DNA from 3 places in the Pantoea sp. X-Soil-ISGK-355 genome. Region 1 is predicted to be linked to each of the others. Evidence: predicted binding sites of a transcription regulator. Region 1 holds the regulator's gene; each other region holds the start of a gene.
The links. The regulator PhoB, encoded in region 1, activates phosphate uptake and scavenging genes when phosphate is short. The targets are predictions, from matches to a motif close to CTGTCATAAAACTGNCNNAT.

Region 1 (6,372 bases):
AGTGCTGCTGATGCTGCTGCTGCTGGTTCTGCGCCAGCGCCGTCGCTGACGTGAGCTGCTGATAGCGGCTCTCAGCCTGCTGCTGTTCGCTGCGCAACGCGTCGCGCTGCTGCAGTTTTATCCGCAGCTTTTCAGCCGGTTCGCTGCGAGCCAGCCGCTGGCGATCCGTCTCTGCCGCCTGTGCGACGGCCTGAGCCTGCTGCAGCGCGGCTTCAGCCTGCGCACTGTCCTGCAGTAACTGCTGTGCCTGCTGCTGCCATTGCTGCTGTTGCTGCGCCAGTTGATAGTGTGCACTGAGCTGCTGTTCCGCGTCAGTCAGAGCGGTGAGCTGCTGTTGCAGGGCGTCACGGGCGTCGCTATCCAGCAGGGCCATCGCCCCCGCCTGGCTGCGCAGCAGATCCAGCTGAGTTTTCGCCTCTTTGTGGCGCTCGTAGATGGCAGCGGAAATCAGGCCGTAAATTTCGGTGCCGGTTAGCTCCTCCAGCAGTTCGGCGCGTTCACTGGCTTTAGCATTGAGGAAGGCGGCAAACTGGCCCTGTGACAGCATCATCGAGCGGGTAAAGCGTTCGAAATCAAGACCTGAGAGGGTTTCGATCAGCTTCAGCTTGTCACCGACTTTATCGGCAACAATGAGGTTGTCGTCACAGCGCGCCAGCTCAACGCGCGGTGCCTGCAGTTTGCCGTCGGCGGTGCCGCGTGCGCGGTTCTGGCTCCAGAAGGCGCGCCAGGCTTCACCTTTGATCTCAAACTCGACCTCAGCCAGACATTCTGCGCAGTCGCGGGTCATCAGGGCATTCTGGCTCTGGGAAATCGCCCCCAGGCGCGGCGTCTGGTGATAGAGCGCCAGGCAGATCGCGTCCAGCAGGGTGGTTTTACCGGCCCCGGTGGCCCCGGTTATGGCAAACAGGCCGTTGCTGGCAAAGGGTTCGGCGCGGAAGTCGATGAACCATTCACCGCGCAGGGCGTTGAGGTTTTTAAACCGTAGCGTAAGAATCTTCATCGGGTCTCTTCCATAGCCGCCAGCGTCTGGCGAAACAGCGTGGTCATCTCGTCAATTTGCGCCGGTTGCAGCGCCTCATCCAGCGCCAGGCGGCGCGCGAAGACCTCTTCCACCTTCAGCTCACTCAGCGTTTCGTTGTCGAGCCGCGCCAGGCTCTGCTGACGCTGTTCACGACTGCGGCGTAACAGCAATACCTCGACCGGCAGCGTAGCGGTCAGTGTTTCGACCTGGCGCTGCAGATCGCTGAGGTACTCCTGGGTGGTAACCTCGATGTCGAGCCAGGTCGGTTTTTCCTGCTCTGTCGTACTAAAGGCGTTTAGCTGCTCCGCAATCTGCGCCAGCGAACCTTTCAGCACCTGCATCGGCTGCGTCTGTGGCACCACCAGCGGCGTAACTGACTGCAGGCCACTGACCGCCAGTTCCAGCAGGAAGACGCTCTTTTCACTCCCCAGCTCATCAAAGCTCAGCGGAATCGGAGAGCCGCTATAGCGGATATGCTCGCTGCCGGCCACGCGCTGGGCGCGATGAATATGGCCGAGCGCAATATAGTCAACAGCCGGAAACGCGCTGGCCGGAAACGCGTCCAGCGTGCCGATGTAGATGTCGCGCACCGAATCGCTCTGGCTGACGCCGACAGTGGTGAGGTGACCGGTAGCAATGATTGGCAGCGCATAGCCCAGCGCCTGGGCAGCGGCGAAACGCTGCTGATAGTGGTGGGCAATCGCCTCCAGCAGCGAGGTCTGTTTGTCGCGGCCCGACTGACCCGCCCGGCTGCGCAGGATATCGCGCGGGCGCAGATAGGGAATGGCGCACAGCAGCGCACCCGGCTCGCCCTGGCGGGTGTTGAGCAGTAGCACATCATCCTGCTCCTGCGGTGTAGCGATCACCCGGGTATTGAGACAGGCCAGCAGCTCGCGTGACTCGTTCAGCGTTGCCACGGAATCGTGGTTACCCGCCAGCACAATCAGCTGACAGCCGGTGGGCTGCAGCGCCACCACAAAACGGTTAAACATCTCGCGGGCGTAGCTGGGCGGCGTGCCGGTATCAAACAGGTCGCCTGCAATAATCAGCGCATCCACCTGATGCTGTTCAATCTGGATCAACAGCCAGTCGAGAAACGCCTGATGTTCGGCTGCCCGACTTTTGTTGTAAAAGAACTGCCCCAGATGCCAGTCCGCAGTATGAATAATGCGCATGATGAGTCCCTGCCGTTGTGATTCGCCGGGCGATTATACTGGCTCTGCGGCCAAAGCAAAAAAATGTCGCTGCGCTGTCATAAATGATTACCAGTGAGGTTACAGGCAGGTTATGTTTTTCATAAAAGTGTCACAAATCTGACGCATAATGGCGCCGCGAATCTCAGTGACAGCCGTCATAATCAGCAGGAGTAATAATGGCTAAGCGCATTTTGGTTGTGGAGGATGAAGCCCCCATCCGTGAAATGTTGTGTTTTGTTCTGGAGCAGAACGACTATCAGCCAATCGAGGCGGAAGATTATGACAGCGCCGTTGGCAAGCTGATTGAACCCTGGCCCGATCTGATTTTGCTGGACTGGATGTTACCCGGTGGCAGCGGTATTCAGTTTATTAAGCATCTGAAGCGCGAGGCGATGACCCGCGATATCCCGGTGATGATGCTGACCGCGCGTGGCGAAGAGGAAGATCGGGTACGTGGCCTGGAAGTGGGCGCCGATGATTACATTACCAAGCCGTTTTCACCCAAAGAGCTGATGGCGCGGATCAAAGCGGTGATGCGCCGCATTTCGCCGATGGCGGTGGAAGAGGTGATTGAGATGCAGGGGCTGAGTCTGGATCCCTCCTCACATCGCGTGATGTCCGAAACCACGCCGCTGGAGATGGGCCCCACCGAATATAAGCTGCTGCACTTCTTTATGACTCACCCGGAACGCGTCTACAGCCGCGAACAGCTGCTGAACCACGTCTGGGGCACCAATGTGTATGTGGAGGATCGCACTGTCGATGTTCACATTCGCCGTTTACGTAAAGCGCTGGAAGTCTCCGGCCACGATCGCATGGTACAAACCGTCCGTGGAACAGGGTATCGTTTCTCTGCCCGCTACTGAACGGAGCCTTTACCGTGCTGGAACGCCTCTCCTGGAAGAGATTACTGACAGAACTGCTGCTGGCCAGTCTGCCTGCTGCGCTGCTGGGCCTGCTGTTTGGCAGCCTGCCCTGGTGGCTGCTGGTGAGCGTGCTGGTGGTGCTGTTGTGGCATTTCCACAATCTGATGCGGCTGTCGCACTGGCTGTGGCTCGACCGCACCATGACGCCACCGACCGGGCGTGCCAGCTGGGAACCGCTGTTTTATGGGCTTTACCAGATGCAACTGCGCAACCGGCGGCGGCGGCGTGAACTGGGCAATCTCATTAAACGCTTCCGCAGCGGGGCCGAATCGCTGCCGGATGCGGTGATCCTGACCACGGAAGAGGGCACTATTTTCTGGTGTAACGGCCTGGCGCAACAGCATCTGGGGCTGCGCTGGCCGGAAGATAATGGCCAGAATATCCTCAATCTGCTGCGTTACCCGGAGTTCTCCCGCTATCTTCGCCAGCGCGATTTTGACAAGCCGCTGACGCTGGTGCTGAACAACAAACTTCATATGGAATTCCGCGTCATGCCCTACAGCGAGGGGCAATGGCTGCTGGTAGCCCGTGATGTGACGCAGATGCATCAGCTGGAAGGGGCGCGCCGTAACTTCTTTGCCAACGTCAGCCATGAGTTACGGACGCCGCTCACCGTGCTGCAGGGCTATCTGGAGATGATGAACGACTCGGTGATGAGCGAGCCTTCGCGCAGCAAAGCGCTGCACACCATGTCGGAGCAGACGCGCCGCATGGACAGCCTGGTGAAACAGCTGCTGACGCTGTCGCGTATTGAAGCCGCCCCCGCGATCGATCTCAAAGAGAAGGTCGATGTGCCGGTGATGCTGAAACTGCTGCAGCATGAGGCGGCGACACTGAGTGGCGGTCGGCACGATATCCATTTTCATACCGATCCCCATCTGAAAGTGTTCGGCAACGACGAACAGCTGCGCAGCGCGATCTCCAACCTGGTTTACAACGCGGTCAATCACACCCCGGAGGGCACGCGGATCGATATCAGCTGGCTGCGTGGCAAGCAGGGCGCAACCTTCCGGGTATGCGACAACGGGCCGGGTATCGCCTCAGAACATATTCCGCGTCTGACCGAGCGCTTCTACCGGGTTGATAAAGCGCGTTCACGCGCCACCGGCGGCAGCGGGCTGGGGCTGGCGATTGTGAAACATGCGCTGAGCCACCACAACGCGCGGCTCGATATCACCAGCGTGCCGCATAAAGAGACCTGTTTTACTTTTACGCTGCCCGCGAGGTTGATTGTCAGCAGCGTGATGCAGGAGAATGCCGTTCATTAATCGCTGCCGGATCTCTCTGATGCGCCTCCTTCTTTTGTTAATCGTCTCTCTGCTGCCGGGCATGGCGCTGGCCCAGCCCGGCGCGCTCTCCGGCAATCTCAGCAGCGTCGGATCCGACACGCTTGGCTATCTGATGACCCTGTGGGGCGAAGATTTCAGCCGCCAGGCACCGGGCGTTAATGTGCAGGTTCAGGCCTCTGGTTCGTCTACCGCGCCGACCGCGCTGGCAGCGGGTGCCGCTCAGCTCGGGCCGATGAGCCGACCGATGCAGGCCGACGAACGCCAGGCCTTTGAGGCGCGCTACGGCTATCCGCCGCTGGCAGTGCCGGTGGCGATGGATGCGCTGGTGGTGGTGGTGAATCAGCGCAATCCGCTGCAGCAGATTGAACCGCGTCAGCTCGATGCTATTTTCTCCATTACCCGCCTGTGTGGCGCGCACGGTGTGCCGCTGCGCTGGGGCGATCTCGGTTTAACCGGCGACCAGTGGCGTAAACGGCCGATTCAGCGTTATGGCCGCAACTCCGCCTCCGGCACGTGGGGTTTCTTCAAGCAGCAGGTGCTGTGCAAAGGCGATTTCCGCAGCGACGTGGCAGAGTTTCCCGGCTCGGCCGCCGTGGTGCAGGCGGTGGCCGGTAATTCGCGCAGCATCGGTTACGCCAGTTTCGGCTTTCATCTCAGCGGTGTAAAAATGCTGGCGGTGATGAACGATCAGGGGCAGGCGATTGTTCCGGATGCCGATGCTATCCGCAGTGGCCGCTATCCCTGGGCGCGTCCGCTCTATCTCTACGTCAACAAAGCGCCCGGCAAACCGTTGCCACCGCTGGTCGCCGCCTTTTTGCAGCAGGTACTTTCTCCTCAAGGCCAGCGGCGGGTCAGCGAAGCAGGCTACCTGCCGCTCTCTGACAGCCAGATGGCACAGGCACGCGCAGCGCTGCAATAATTTCCAACCTGAATTTTTTTCATCATCGCTGAATTTTCTTCAGTTGCAGACAGAGGTTACTCATGTCACTCTGCATTCAGACATATAGCCATCCAGATGGCTATTCATATCAGAATGTAATTATTTCCTGCCGCAATCATTTGCAGGAGAGACAGGAGTGATCATGCAAAGAGAAACCGCCCCGTTCCGCGCCGACACCGTTGGCAGCTTCCTGCGTCCTGCTGCGATTAAGCAGGCGCGCGAACAGTTTTCAGCGGGCGAGATTGATGCCGCAGCCCTGCGTCAGGTTGAAGATGCGGCAATCCGCGATGTAGTCGCGAAACAGCGCGAAAATGGCCTGAAAGTGGTGACAGACGGCGAGTTCCGTCGTGGCTGGTGGCATTTCGACTTCTTCTATGGCCTTGACGGCGTCGAGAGCTATGAAGCGGAGCAGGGCATCCAGTTTAATGGCGTTCAGACTAAAGCGCATGGCGTGAAAGTGGTGAGCAAACTCGGTTTCCCGGCGGATCACCCGATGCTCGGCCATTTTCGCTTCCTGCAGAGTATTGCCGGTGATGCGGTGCCGAAGATGACCATTCCCAGCCCCAGCGTGCTGCACTTCCGCGGTGGACGCAAAGTGATTGATTCGGAAGTCTATCCCGATCTGGCGGACTACTTCGACGATCTGGCGCAGACTTACAAACAGGCGATCAAGGCCTTTTATGACGCGGGCTGTCGCTATCTGCAGCTGGATGACACCGTCTGGGCGTATCTCTGTTCCGAAGATCAGAAGCGTGATATCCGCGCACGTGGCGACGATCCGGACCAGCTGGCCCAGACGTATGCTCAGGTGTTGAATAAAGCGCTGGCGGATAAACCTGCCGATCTGACCGTGGGTCTGCATGTCTGTCGCGGTAATTTCCGCTCAACCTGGATTTCTGAAGGCGGCTATGGACCCGTGGCAGAAATCCTGTTCGGCAGCGTCAACGTGGATGCGTTCTTCCTGGAGTATGACAATGCCCGTTCTGGCGGCTTTGAGCCA
Region 2 (6,372 bases), 2.8 Mb from region 1:
ATTTCTATCATTAGCGACTGGATGAATGAGCAATGTAACAATGGCTTTGAAATTATGTATGGGACGGTAATTACAGCGCTAAAAGGAAGTAATATAAACGGAGATCAGAAATGATAAAGCAGCGGATATTTAGTTTTGTGTAAAGACAGCCTGGAGGATAGGTTTATAAATAAAAATAGATTCCGATGGCGTTGCCCGGGAATCAGGAACTTAAATCGCGGGCCAGAATAAAGCGTAAATATATTCATCCCGATAAAAAGCCGGCTTACACCGGCTTTAATAACAGCGGTTACTCTTCATCTTCATCGCGCAGCGGCACAATCAGCATGTCGATGTGCACGGTGTTGATCAACTGACGGGCTGAAGACATCAGCTTGCTCCAGAAATCCTGGTGATGACCACACACCACCAAATCAACGTCATATTTTTTGATCGCATCAACCAGCACCTGGCCGAGGTCGCCACTGCCGCTCAGTGTCTCACTGATCGGATAGCCCGCAGCATCTGATAATCCTTTCAGTGCCGCATGCGTCTCTTCAGAGATGCGCTTCTGCATATCCCCTAAGTTGACATCAATCAGGCCGGTGTAAAGGTCGGAGTAATTCACATCAACGTGAATCAGGGAAATTCTGGCATCGTACGGACGAGCCAGCGAGACGGCCTTATCCACCAGCAACTGACTTTCGGGAGAAAGGTCTACTGCAATCAGGATGTGTTTATAAGCCATGATAAAACTCCTTTCACGAGATTAAGGATGGCATCCGGTGTTCCTGCCGCGTCACAGCTTAGCGAAATCCTTTGCGCGAGCGGGCGATGAGCGCCACCAAAGTGTCTACCTGCGTTGCAGGTGATGATGTTGTTATGTTCTGAGTATAGCCTTCTCTCACTGCAAATGCTGCTGTTGCCGTCTGGCTTATGAATAAGATCAAGGCTATGCCAGATTTACTCGCGCTGAACGAAAATCATCGTTGGAAAAAATGTAAAGAACTCTCCTACACTGAAAAAAGGCGGTCCGGTTCGCAGCCGCTCAGGGGGTCGAAAATTTTCGCAGTCCGGTGATTCAGTGGCTGGTTTTTTCTGCAGGCGGATACGGTGTCTGACGCTGGTTCTGTTGCTGCGATGCCAGCCGGGAGGGGGAGAATATGATCAGCACTATTGCGCTTTTTTGGGCTCTTTGTGTGGTATGTATCGTGAATATGGCGCGCTATTTTTCATCGCTGCGTGCGCTGCTGGCGGTATTACGGGGTTGTGATCCGCTGCTGTATCAGTATGTCGATGGGGCGGGATTCTTCACCTCTCACGGTCAGCCGAGCAAGCAGGTACGGCTGGTCACCTATATCTGGGCAAAGCGCTATCTTGATCATCATGACGATGAGTTTATCCGGCGCTGCGAGCGGGTGCGGGGGCAGTTTCTTCTGACCAGTGCGCTGTGCGGACTGGTAGTGATCAGTCTGGTGGCGCTGGCGATCTGGCATTAAAAAAGGGCGACTTGCGTCGCCCTTTTTTAGCTGGCATCACACCAGTTTTAAGGCAATCCAGTAGAGCGAACCTGACAGCAGAATACAGACCGGCAGGGTGAAGATCCACGCCATGGCGATGTTCTTGATGGTCCGACTCTGCAGTCCGCCACCGTCAACCAGCATAGTACCGGCTACCGATGAAGAGAGGATGTGCGTTGTGGAGACGGGCATGCCGGTATAGCTGGCGACGCCAATCGACAGCGCTGCTGTTACCTGTGCTGACATGCCCTGTGCATAGGTCATGCCTTTTTTACCAATCTTCTCACCAATGGTGGTGGCAACACGACGCCAGCCAATCATGGTGCCAATGCCCAGCGCCAGCGCGACGGCCACAATAATCCAGATCGGCGCATACTCGATGGTGCCAAGCAGATCGCTTTTCAGCTTATTGAGGAAGCGCTTGTCATCTGGTGAGGTCTCTTCCAGACGGGCCGCTTTATCGGCGGTATCTGAGATACACAGCAGCAGACGACGCATCTGACCGCGCTGATCAACCGTCAGCTGGTCGTAGCTCTGCAGATTATTCAGTAACACCTGAGCACGCTGAACGGCCTGCAGTGCGCGCGCGCTGTCACAGTGGAACTCCTGCGGACTGGTCGCTGGCACTTCTTCCGGCGTTGGCAGCTTAGGCGGTGCCATCTGGATGATGTGGGTCAGCGAGGCGTTATGCTGCTGGTAATACTGCTCCAGGTGATTGACCGCATCGCGGGTACGCGTGATGTCATAACCGGAGGCATTCATATTCACCACGAAACCGGCCGGAGCCACACCAATCAGGACCAGCATGATCAGGCCGATGCCTTTCTGACCGTCATTCGCGCCGTGCGAATAGCTCACGCCAATGGCCGAAACAATCAAGGCAATACGGGTCCAGAACGGCGGCTTTTTCTTGCCGTCGATCTTCTCGCGGTCAGCAGGCGTCATATGAATACGCGCACGCTTTTTGGTATTGCTCCAGTAGCGACGCAGAATGAAGATTAAGCCGCCTGCGATCACCAGGCCAACGATCGGCGACAGAATCAGAGAAAGGAAGATGTTCAGGACTTTCGGGATGTTGAGTGCATCAACCACCGAGGTTCCGCTCATCAGGGCGTTGGTCAGACCGATACCGATAATGGCGCCGATCAGCGTATGGGAGCTGGAGGCCGGCAGACCGAGATACCAGGTGCCGAGGTTCCAGATAATCGCCGCCAGCAGCATAGAAAACACCATGGCGAGACCGTGAGCCGATCCAACATTTAACAACAGATCGGTGGGAAGCATATGAACAATAGCGTAAGCGACACTCAATCCACCGAGTAGCACGCCAAGGAAGTTGAATACACCCGCCATCACCACAGCAAGCTGGGCACGCATGGCACGCGTATAGATGACCGTCGCAACTGCGTTGGCCGTGTCGTGGAAACCGTTGATCGCTTCGTAAAACAATACAAACAGCAGGGCAAGAACCAATAACAGGCTAGTACTGAGGTCTAGACCAGCAAACAGATGTAGCATAAACGTTACGCCATTTTTGGAGGACATGAACGCGGCGCATTATCCGCGACAACGTGCTGTATGGGAAAGGAAAATATAGCGTTAATTTGACCTTTCGTCGTAAAGCTGAAGGGTAACTCAGCTAAAAAGGGTTAGATATTAAGCAGATACAATATGACACATTTACGGCAATTTTTTGACGCTGGCGTCTCGATGAGCAGATCACTACAATCTGCGCCTTTCCAGTTAAGTGAGTGAACCGCAGTGGAACAGTTTGACGTTATCATCATTGGTGCCGGCGCCGCCGGGCTGTTCTGTGCCGCCCAGGCCGGACAGCGAGGTCGCCGGGTGTTACTGCTGGATAACGGCAAAAAGCCGGGACGCAAGATTCTGATGTCTGGCGGTGGCCGCTGCAACTTCACCAATCTCTATACCGAACCAGCGGCCTATCTGTCGCACAATCCTCACTTCTGTAAATCGGCGCTGGCGCGTTATACCCAGTGGGATTTTATCGATCTGGTCAATCGTCATGGGATTGCCTGGCATGAGAAAACCCTGGGTCAGCTCTTCTGTGATGACTCGGCTCAGCAGATTGTCGATCTGCTGCTGGTCGAGTGTGACAAGGGCAATGTCACCCTGCGGCTGCGCAGTGAAGTGCTCAGCGTGGCGCGCGATGAAAGCGGCTACACCCTGCAGCTCAACGGCAGTACGGTTCAGGCGGAGAAGCTGGTCATCGCCAGCGGCGGTCTGTCGATGCCAGGCCTGGGCGCTTCGCCATTCGGCTACAAAATTGCAGAGCAGTTTGGCCTGAGCGTCTTTCCGACGCGCGCGGCGCTGGTGCCCTTTACCCTGCACAAGCCGCTGCTGGAGCAGCTGCAGACGCTGTCAGGCGTCGCGCTGGAAACCACGATTGACGCGCAGGATGGCACCCGCTTCAAAGAGGCGATGCTCTTTACCCATCGCGGCCTGTCCGGTCCGGCGGTGCTGCAAATCTCCAGCTACTGGCAGCCGGGTGAATTCGTCACTATCGATCTGTCGCCCGCCACGCCGCTTGAGGCGTTTCTGACGGCGCAGCGTGAAGCACACCCGAATCTCAGCCTGAAGAACAGCCTGGCGAAAATTCTGCCGAAGCGTCTGGTGGAAGTCTTACAGGGGCTGAAGGTGGTGCCGGATATCACCCTGAAGCAGCTCAACAGCAGACAGCAAACCGAACTGGCGCAGACGCTGCACGCCTGGCGCATCCAGCCAAACGGCACAGAGGGCTATCGTACGGCCGAAGTGACGCTGGGTGGCGTGGATACGACGCAGCTCTCCTCGAAAACGATGGAGGCGCGTGCAGTGCCGGGGCTTTACTTTATTGGCGAAGTAGCCGATGTCACCGGCTGGCTGGGTGGCTATAACTTCCAGTGGGCGTGGAGTTCTGCCTGGGCCTGTGCCCAGGCGTTGTAACGCGCGTTTACCAGCGCTGATGCACGTGAGGCGCGATCTTCTCCTGATAGATCTGCTTCAGCGCCGCCATCGTCTCCTCAGAGAGCGCATCGATATCACTGGCGCGGGCATTGGCTTCAGCCTGTTCACGGTTTTTTGCGCCAGGGATGACCACGCTGACATCCTCGTTCATCAGGATCCAGCGCAGCGCAAACATCGCCATGGTGGTGTCGCCCGTCACAAAGCGGCGAATCTCCTCAACCGCTTCCAGCGCCACCTCATACGGCACGCCGGAGAAAGTCTCGCCCTTATCAAACGCTTCACCATTACGGTTAAAGGTGCGATGGTCGTCAGCGGCAAACACGCTGTCGGCACGCATTTTGCCGGTCAACAGGCCTGACGCCAGCGGTACGCGGGCGATAATCGCCACATCCCGGCGTTTCGCCTCACGCAGCAACAGTTCTGCCGGACGCTGGCGGAAAATGTTGTAGATCAGCTGAATCGACGAGACGTTGGGAAATTCCAGTGCCTTCAGGCCTTCTTCGACTTTCTCAACGGAAACGCCGTAGTGACGGATTTTACCGGCCGCCACCATCTCATCCATCACCGCAAACACATCCGGGTTGTAATAGACCTCGGTCGGCGGGCAGTGCAGCTGCACCAAATCCAGCGTCTCAGTCTGCAGATTTTCCCGTGAACGATCGATAAAGGCGTTGAGGTTTTCGGCGTTGTAGCCTTCTGCCACGTGCGGTGAAAGGCGACGCCCCAGCTTGGTGGCGACAAACGGGCGTTCTCCGCCGCGCTGATTCAGTACCTCTGCGATAATCTTTTCGGAACGGCCATCGCCATAGACATCGGCGGTATCAATAAAGGTGATGCCCGCATCCAGCGCGGCGTTCAGCGCGGCTTTGGCATCCTCTATGCTCACTTCTCCCCAGGTTCCGCCAATGGCCCATGCGCCAAAGCCAATTTCAGAGACGCGCTGACCGGTACGGCCCAGTTTTCGTAATTTCATGCAAACCTTCCTCGATGCGTTTCAGACAGGGTGACAGAAAAGGGCTAACCATTGAGCTTAGCGCTTTCCGGCGGAGAGGCGCTTTAACGTTGTCGCACACCAGACGGGTAAAAATACAATGCTGCTACGGCAGGCTGCTGGTTACGTTGAAGATTTCAGCGAAAAGCAGCTCAAGCTGGATAGATACCGCTTCGCTAATTAATTGATTTTAAGAAATTTCACCTGAAATTAAACAGGCGAGAGTGTGGATTCCATCACATACTTCAACTTTCAGGCCAACAATGGGATCGCTATGTTTAAATTTGTTAAGTCGGTCTTCGCCAGTCCCGAGAAGTTCCTGCAGATCATGACCCGTCAGGATATCAACGACTCGATCGCAGAAGGTGAGCGCATCATTATTGATGAAAACGGCAATATCGCGGTCAACACGCTGAGCGAGGAAGTCCAGGAAGATTTCGCCCGCCACGTGAATATGTTAAAGGGAGTGTGAGGTGGGTACCGCAATATTTATGGTGTTGATGGTCAGTGGTTACTGGTACACCAGCCGTGATTTGAATAGCCGCTTTAAAATCCGTCGTTCGTCGGGCTGGGATGTCTATTTCCTGGTCGCGCTTTACGGTTGTATTTTTGTGCTCCAGGGTGTCTTTGCGACCGGTATCGTCTGGTTACTGCTGCTCTGTATCTCCGGCATTGCCAACGCTGTCCAGATGATCCCCGGCGTTCATCTGAAGTGGCAGGTGGAGTTTATGAACTGGAGCTTCCTGGGCATCCAGGCTCCGGTGGTGATCATGCTCGCCTTTGCCATTCTGCTCTGTCTCTATCGCTCAAACTGGGCAGGCAGCGCAAGACTGAATGTCTCCGGTCGTAAAGACCTCTATCAGCGACTGTCACGCTCTAATGGCGTGGAGCAACTGCTGTTTCAGTGCATGGAAG
Region 3 (6,372 bases), 770 kb from region 1:
GCGTTGCGTAGCCAATCATTACGATGATATCGACCACCACCGTGGTCACACCCAGCACCAGATACTGCATAAACAGCGGCTGATGTGGCTGGATAAACTGCGGGAACAGGGCAGCCAGAAAGACGATGCTTTTCGGGTTGGTCAGGTTAACCAGCACGGCGCGTTTGAACAGGCGACGACGCGGCATCGCTTTGGCGACCGCATCAAGATCGATGCCACCTGCTGAGCGCCACTGCTGAATACCCAGCCAGACCAGATAGGCCGCACCGGCCCACTTCAGGATTTCAAACGCCAGCAGCGACTGAGAAAACAGCGCACCCAGTCCGATGCCGACCAGCACGATGTGCAGCGCCAGGCCAACCTGCAAACCCGTGATCGAGGCTACTGTGCCGCGATAGCCATGGCTGATACCGGTACTCATGGTATTGATTGCGCCGGAACCGGGCGACAGGCTGAGAATTGTGGTGGTAAGCAGGTAGGTCAGCCACCATTCGATGGTCATGGGTCAGGCTCTCTTTAGTCGCGGATTTGTGACACAATACGCCAGAAATAAGCGCGGCGCTATGGCATGCGCAGGGCATTCAGGACTCTGTATCCGGTCATCAGGAGGGCGAATGAATCAACACAAAGCCAGTTGGCTGCGACGAGAAAAAGCCTTTGCTGCCTTCGCCACCGGGCCGCTGCTCGATTTCTGGCACAGTCGTGAGGAGCTAGAGTTTACCGGCGTGGGTAATCTGACACTGCGCTATGTCCGCTTCACATCGCCGCAACATAAGCGTGTGATCCTGATTGTGCCGGGACGCATCGAGAGTTACATAAAATATCCTGAGCTGGCGTACGATCTTTTTCACTGCGGATTTGATGTGGTGATCCTCGATCATCGCGGTCAGGGGCGTTCCGATCGCCTGCTGGAAGATTCACACCGTGGTCACGTGGCGGAATTTACGCATTACGTGGACGATCTTGAAACGCTCTATCTGAAAGAGATTGTCAGCGGTCACTACCAGCAGCGCTATGCGCTGGCTCACTCAATGGGTGGCGCAATCTTAACGCTGTTTCTGGCGCGTCAGCCGCAGGCATTTCATGCAGTGGCGCTGGTGGCACCCATGTTTGGCATCGCCTTACCGCTGCCCTCTTTTCTGGCCCATCGGATCCTGGACTGGGCGGAGAAACGTCCAGCCTTACGCGATGGCTATGCGCTCGGCACCGGACGCTGGCGCGCGCATCCGTTTGGCATTAACCGGCTGACCCATAGCGCCGAGCGTTACCGGCGTAACCTGCGTTTTTATGCGGACGATCCGGCGATTCGTGTGGGTGGGCCGACCTACCATTGGGTACGTGAAGGCATCCATGCGGGGCGCAACATCATCAGTCAGGTTGATAAGATTACGACGCCGCTGCTGTTGTTACAGGCCAGCGATGATCGGGTGGTCGACAATCGTTCGCAGGACCTGTTTTGTGCCGCGATGGCTGCTGCGGGTCATCCGTGTGAAGGTAATAAACCACGGGTGATCGACGGCGCGCGTCACGAGATCCTGTTTGAAAAAGATGAGATGCGTGCCGAAGCACTCAATGCAGTGGTCGACTTTTTTTCATCGCATCACTGACGTTATTTATCCGACCGGTAAAAACCGGCAGAACCAGATACCCGAGGTTTTCATGTATCACATCGTTGCATCCGATCTGGATGGCACGCTGCTTTCTCCCGAACATCGCCTGACCCCTTTTGCACGTGAAACGCTGCAGCAGCTGGTCGCTAAGGATATTCACTTTGTCTTCGCCACCGGTCGTCATCATATCGATGTCGGACAGATGCGCGACAGCCTGGCGATTCCGGCCTATATGATTACCTCAAACGGTGCGCGCGTGCACAATGCAGAGGGCGAGCTGGTGTTCAGTCATAATCTGGATGAGGATATCGCCAGCGACCTGTTTGGCCTGCAATATCATCACAGCGATATTCTGACCCACGTTTACCGCGACGATGAGTGGTTTGTCAGCCGTTCAAGTCCGGCTGAGCAGGACTATTTCCGCGAGTCCGTGTTCAACTATCAGGTCTACGAGCCAGGTCTGCTGCCAACCAGCAACATCAGCAAGGTCTTTTTCACCTGCGAAAACCCTGAGCATCTGATCCCCATGGAGCAGGCAATTGAAGCGCGCTGGGGCGATCGGGTTAACGTCAGTTTCTCGCTGCCAACCTGTCTGGAAGTCATGGCGGGCGGCGTGTCGAAAGGCCATGCGCTGGAAGCGGTTGCGAAAACGCTGGGCCATTCACTGGAAAGCTGCATTGCCTTCGGCGACGGTATGAATGATGTGGAGATGCTGAGCATGGCAGGTAAGGGCTATATCATGCAGAACGCCCATCAACGGTTGAAAGATACGCTGCCGGAGCTGGATGTGATCGGTTCAAATGCTGATGATGCGGTGCCGCAGACGTTGCGCACGCTCTATCTGGCTTAAGCCGTTAGCGTAAAAAGGGCCGGTATCCGGCCCTTTTTTATTGCCGTCAGGCAGGGGTCTTTTTGTGATTGTGTTCGCTGACCATGGTCAGTAACAGCAGAATAACCGCCAGCACACAGCCCGCAATCATCACCATGAAGCCGCCATCCCAGCCGAAGTAATCGACGGTATAACCGACAATGGCGCTGGCCGCGACCGAACCGCCGAGGTAGCCGAACAGGCCGGTGAAGCCCGCCGCTGTCCCCGCCGCTTTTTTCGGTGCCAGTTCCAGCGCATGCAGACCAATCAGCATCACCGGACCGTAGATCAGGAAGCCAATCACGATCATGCAGGCCATGTCGACGCCAGGATTGCCCGCGGGGTTGAGCCAGTAGATCACGGTCGCGATGGTCACCAGCGTCATAAAGAACACCCCGGTCGCACCGCGATTACCGCGAAACACTTTGTCCGACATCCAGCCACACAGCAGCGTTCCCGGAATCCCCGCATATTCATAGAGGAAGTAGGCCCACGACGACTTATCCAGCGTGAAGTGTTTGACTTCGCGCAGATAGGTTGGTGACCAGTCGAGGATGCCGTAGCGCAGCAGATAGACAAACACGTTGGCCAGCGCGATGTACCACAGCAGCTTGTTCGGCAGCACATACTTCATGAAGATCTGTTTTGCCGTCAGCTCCTCTTCGTGACTGGCATCGTAGTCGGGCGGATAGTCGTTTTTGTACTCTTCAATCGGTGGCAGACCACAGGATTGCGGCGTGTCGCGCATTAGCGCAAAGGCCAGAATCGCAATGGCAATCGCGCCAAACGCGGGCATGTAAAGTGCCGCTTTCCAGTCGTTGAACCACGCCATACCGAGCAGGAACAGCAGAGGCGGAATACCGCCGCCCACGTTATGCGCACAGTTCCAGACCGAGACAATCCTTCCTCGCTCCTTCTGCGACCACCAGTGAACCATGGTTCGTCCACACGGAGGCCAGCCCATGCCCTGGAACCAGCCGCAGATAAACAGCAGCACAAACATCACCATGATGCTGGAGGTCGCCCAGGGGACGAATCCCATGATCAGCATCACAGCTGCGGCCAGAATCAGGCCTGCCGGTAAGAAGACGCGCGGGTTTGAGCGGTCAGAGACCGATCCCATGATGAATTTTGAAAAGCCGTAGGCAATGGAGATGCCGGACAGGGCAAAACCGAGATCGCCACGTGAAAAACCCTGCTCCACCAGATAGGGCATGGCGAGTGCGAAGTTTTTTCTGACCAGATAGTAGGCGGCGTAACCAAAGAAGATCCCGATGAAAATTTGCCAGCGCAGACGACGGTAGAGCGGATCAACGTGATCCTCCGCCACCTGAGGCTGACGTGGTGCAGGTTTAAAAATGCTCAGCATCAGTGAGGCCCTCCAGGGCACATTATGGTTTTTAACTCCCGGCAGGTTGGAGCAGGAAAGTGCAGAACAAAATGGATGCATAATGTTCCATTTCGCGCAAAGAATAGTGTTAGTTGCGCAACGTTACTGTGATGAATGACACATTTGTTACAGTTTTATTACAATGAGGAGCGGAAGCGATCATCTGATGGATCATTTCGCGCATTTTATGTGGCTGAAAACCTATTCTTTCGACTTTTATGTCAGGAAGTGTAAGCAGGCTGTCCGGGAGGCTTTTTAATTGCCTGGTTTATAATCAGATGTCAACCAGATTTCACAGCCTGACGGCGGCACATTGTTTACACTGACGGCCTGTTAATTTCGGGGTCGTCGCCGTGTTTTTATTGATTATTACCACCATTCTGTGGGCATTTTCGTTCAGCCTGATTGGCGAATATCTCGCTGGCCAGGTGGATAGCTGGTTCTCTGTGCTGATGCGGCTGGCGCTGGCTGCGCTGGTGTTTTTGCCTTTCCTGCGCTGGCGTGGTCATCGCCTTTCAACGCTGCTGCTTTATATGCTGGTGGGGATGCTGCAACTGGGGGTGATGTATCTGCTGAGCTTCGAAGCCTATCTCTACCTTAGCGTGTCAGAATTCCTGCTGTTTACGGTGATGACGCCGCTTTATGTGACGCTGATTTACGATCTGATCAGCCGTCGTCCACTGCGCATCGGCTATATCTTTAGTGCGCTGCTGGCGGTGGCTGGCGCGGCCATTATTCGCTATGACAAAGTCAGCGATCATTTCTGGTTCGGTCTGCTGTTAGTGCAACTGGCAAACATCTGCTTCGCGGCTGGCATGGTGGGCTATAAACGTCTGCAGGAGACCCGTCCGATGCCGCAGCACACGGCCTTCTCCTGGTTCTACCTGGGGGCGGTGTTGATTGCGGTGATCGCCTGGTGTGCCTGGGGCAATCCGCAGAAATTGCCGACCACCTCATTGCAGTGGGGCATTCTGGTCTGGCTGGGCGTTGCGGCTTCCGGTCTCGGCTATTTTATGTGGAACTACGGTGCGACGCAGGTTGATGCCGGTACGCTGGGCATTATGAATAACATGCACGTGCCTGCCGGGCTGCTGGTGAATCTGGCTATCTGGCAGGAAAAACCGCACTGGCCGAGCTTTATTGCGGGCGCGCTGGTGATTCTTGCCTCGCTGTGGGTGCATAAGCGCTGGGTGGTGGGGCGCGGTGACCTGTCATAAACAGGCCTGTTGCATGGGTGCGGCCTCCCGGGCTGGCGCGTCCGATCGCGAAGGAATCTCACATCCCTGTGGATCGGCCGGGCCATTCCTGGCCCGGACGCTTCGCTCTTCAGACGCGCCAGCCCTGGAGACTTAACAGCATCATCGCAGTAGAACCAGGGGCTCAGAGCGAATATGAAGGAGGGGATGGGTCGCTGAAACGTAGAGCATTCGCGATGGAGCTGGCGTATGCGATCGCGAAGGAATCTTACAGGATGGTTCAGAAATGCCCCCGGCGCTTTTTCCCCCTGCGACGAACGCTCCACCGATGACCCGCTTTCACTCCCCAGAGCTGGCCTGGTGTTGCTGATTAAAAAGCCATGAAGAAGCTTGAGGGAAGAGGTGGCGCAACTGAGGAGCAAAGCGTCCGAGCCAGGGATGGCGAGGGCGTGCTGCATGGATGCAGGCTTTCTTTGCGATCAGATGCGCCACTTCTGACCACGCAGGTACCCGAAGCGATCAGCCACAGACGTTAAGCAGGCTTCTCACTCTTAGGGCGCTGAATCATCGCCAGCCCTTTCAGGAAGTTACGCAGAATCTGATCGCCGCATTCGCGGTAGTTCTTATGATCAGGTTTGCGGAAAATCGCACCAATCTCAGCCTGTGAAACGGTAAAATTCACGCGCTTCAGTACATCAGGAATGTCGGTGGTTTTCAGATCAAAAGCGATACGCAGCTTTCTCATGAAGATGTTATTGGTCATCTTGCGCTCAATCGACGGCGCGGGCGCATCTTCACTTTTGCCGCGACGGTAGAAGATCAGGCCATTCAGAAAATAACCCATCAGCACATCGGGGCAGGGACGGAACGCAGCATCGTCATCTTTTTTCAGCCACGCCTGAATATCCGCCAGCGGCACGTCACATTGTGCCAGCGCAAAAATCTCCACCATTTTGGCATCGCTCAGGTTGAGCATGTAGCGCACGCTGCGCAGAATATCATTGTTAGTCATGGTGAGATCTTCTCATGGTCAGTCGACAGGCTGCGCATTATAGGGGATTTTGCCCGCGTTCGCGCAGGTTTGTGTCCGTCGGATTACCGCTGTAACACGGCACCAGGCCGCGCGGCGTCACGCACAAACGGCAGATGCTCACAGGCGTGCTGTCGGGCAAAGCGGATAAAGGCTTCCAGCACCGGCTGACGCTGTTCTCCTTCGCGTACGGCTGCATAAAGACGGCTCCAAAGTCCATCACCTAGTGTGCGCGTGACGACCAGACCCTGCTTCTCAAAACTCTCTACCACCCAGTG

Region 2: pitA (inorganic phosphate transporter PitA) is a predicted target of PhoB. The motif match lies at 3,169-3,188, and genes of this name have one in related genera.
Region 3: glpT (glycerol-3-phosphate transporter) is a predicted target of PhoB. The motif match lies at 3,992-4,011, and genes of this name have one in related genera.

What each region holds. Positions count from the first base shown of each region.
Region 1 is NZ_AP035971.1:984,713-991,084, forward strand. Features, by position in the region: gene AC6I8J_RS04330 (AAA family ATPase) at 1-1,000, opposite strand, end outside; gene sbcD (exonuclease subunit SbcD) at 997-2,196, opposite strand; gene phoB (phosphate response regulator transcription factor PhoB) at 2,394-3,083, shown strand; gene phoR (phosphate regulon sensor histidine kinase PhoR) at 3,098-4,411, shown strand; gene AC6I8J_RS04350 (PstS family phosphate ABC transporter substrate-binding protein) at 4,431-5,351, shown strand; gene AC6I8J_RS04355 (cobalamin-independent methionine synthase II family protein) at 5,515-6,372, shown strand, end outside.
Region 2 is NZ_AP035971.1:3,812,232-3,818,603, reverse strand. Features, by position in the region: gene uspA (universal stress protein UspA) at 290-727, opposite strand; gene uspB (universal stress protein UspB) at 1,143-1,478, shown strand; gene pitA (inorganic phosphate transporter PitA) at 1,515-3,017, opposite strand; gene AC6I8J_RS17605 (BaiN/RdsA family NAD(P)/FAD-dependent oxidoreductase) at 3,261-4,445, shown strand; gene AC6I8J_RS17600 (aldo/keto reductase) at 4,453-5,439, opposite strand; gene AC6I8J_RS17595 (anti-sigma-F factor Fin family protein) at 5,732-5,929, shown strand; gene AC6I8J_RS17590 (hypothetical protein) at 5,931-6,372, shown strand, end outside.
Region 3 is NZ_AP035971.1:214,293-220,664, forward strand. Features, by position in the region: gene rhtB (homoserine/homoserine lactone efflux protein) at 1-502, opposite strand, end outside; gene pldB (lysophospholipase L2) at 615-1,607, shown strand; gene yigL (sugar/pyridoxal phosphate phosphatase YigL) at 1,660-2,460, shown strand; gene glpT (glycerol-3-phosphate transporter) at 2,507-3,847, opposite strand; gene AC6I8J_RS00930 (carboxylate/amino acid/amine transporter) at 4,222-5,085, shown strand; gene AC6I8J_RS00935 (YehS family protein) at 5,597-6,076, opposite strand; gene metR (HTH-type transcriptional regulator MetR) at 6,160-6,372, opposite strand, start outside.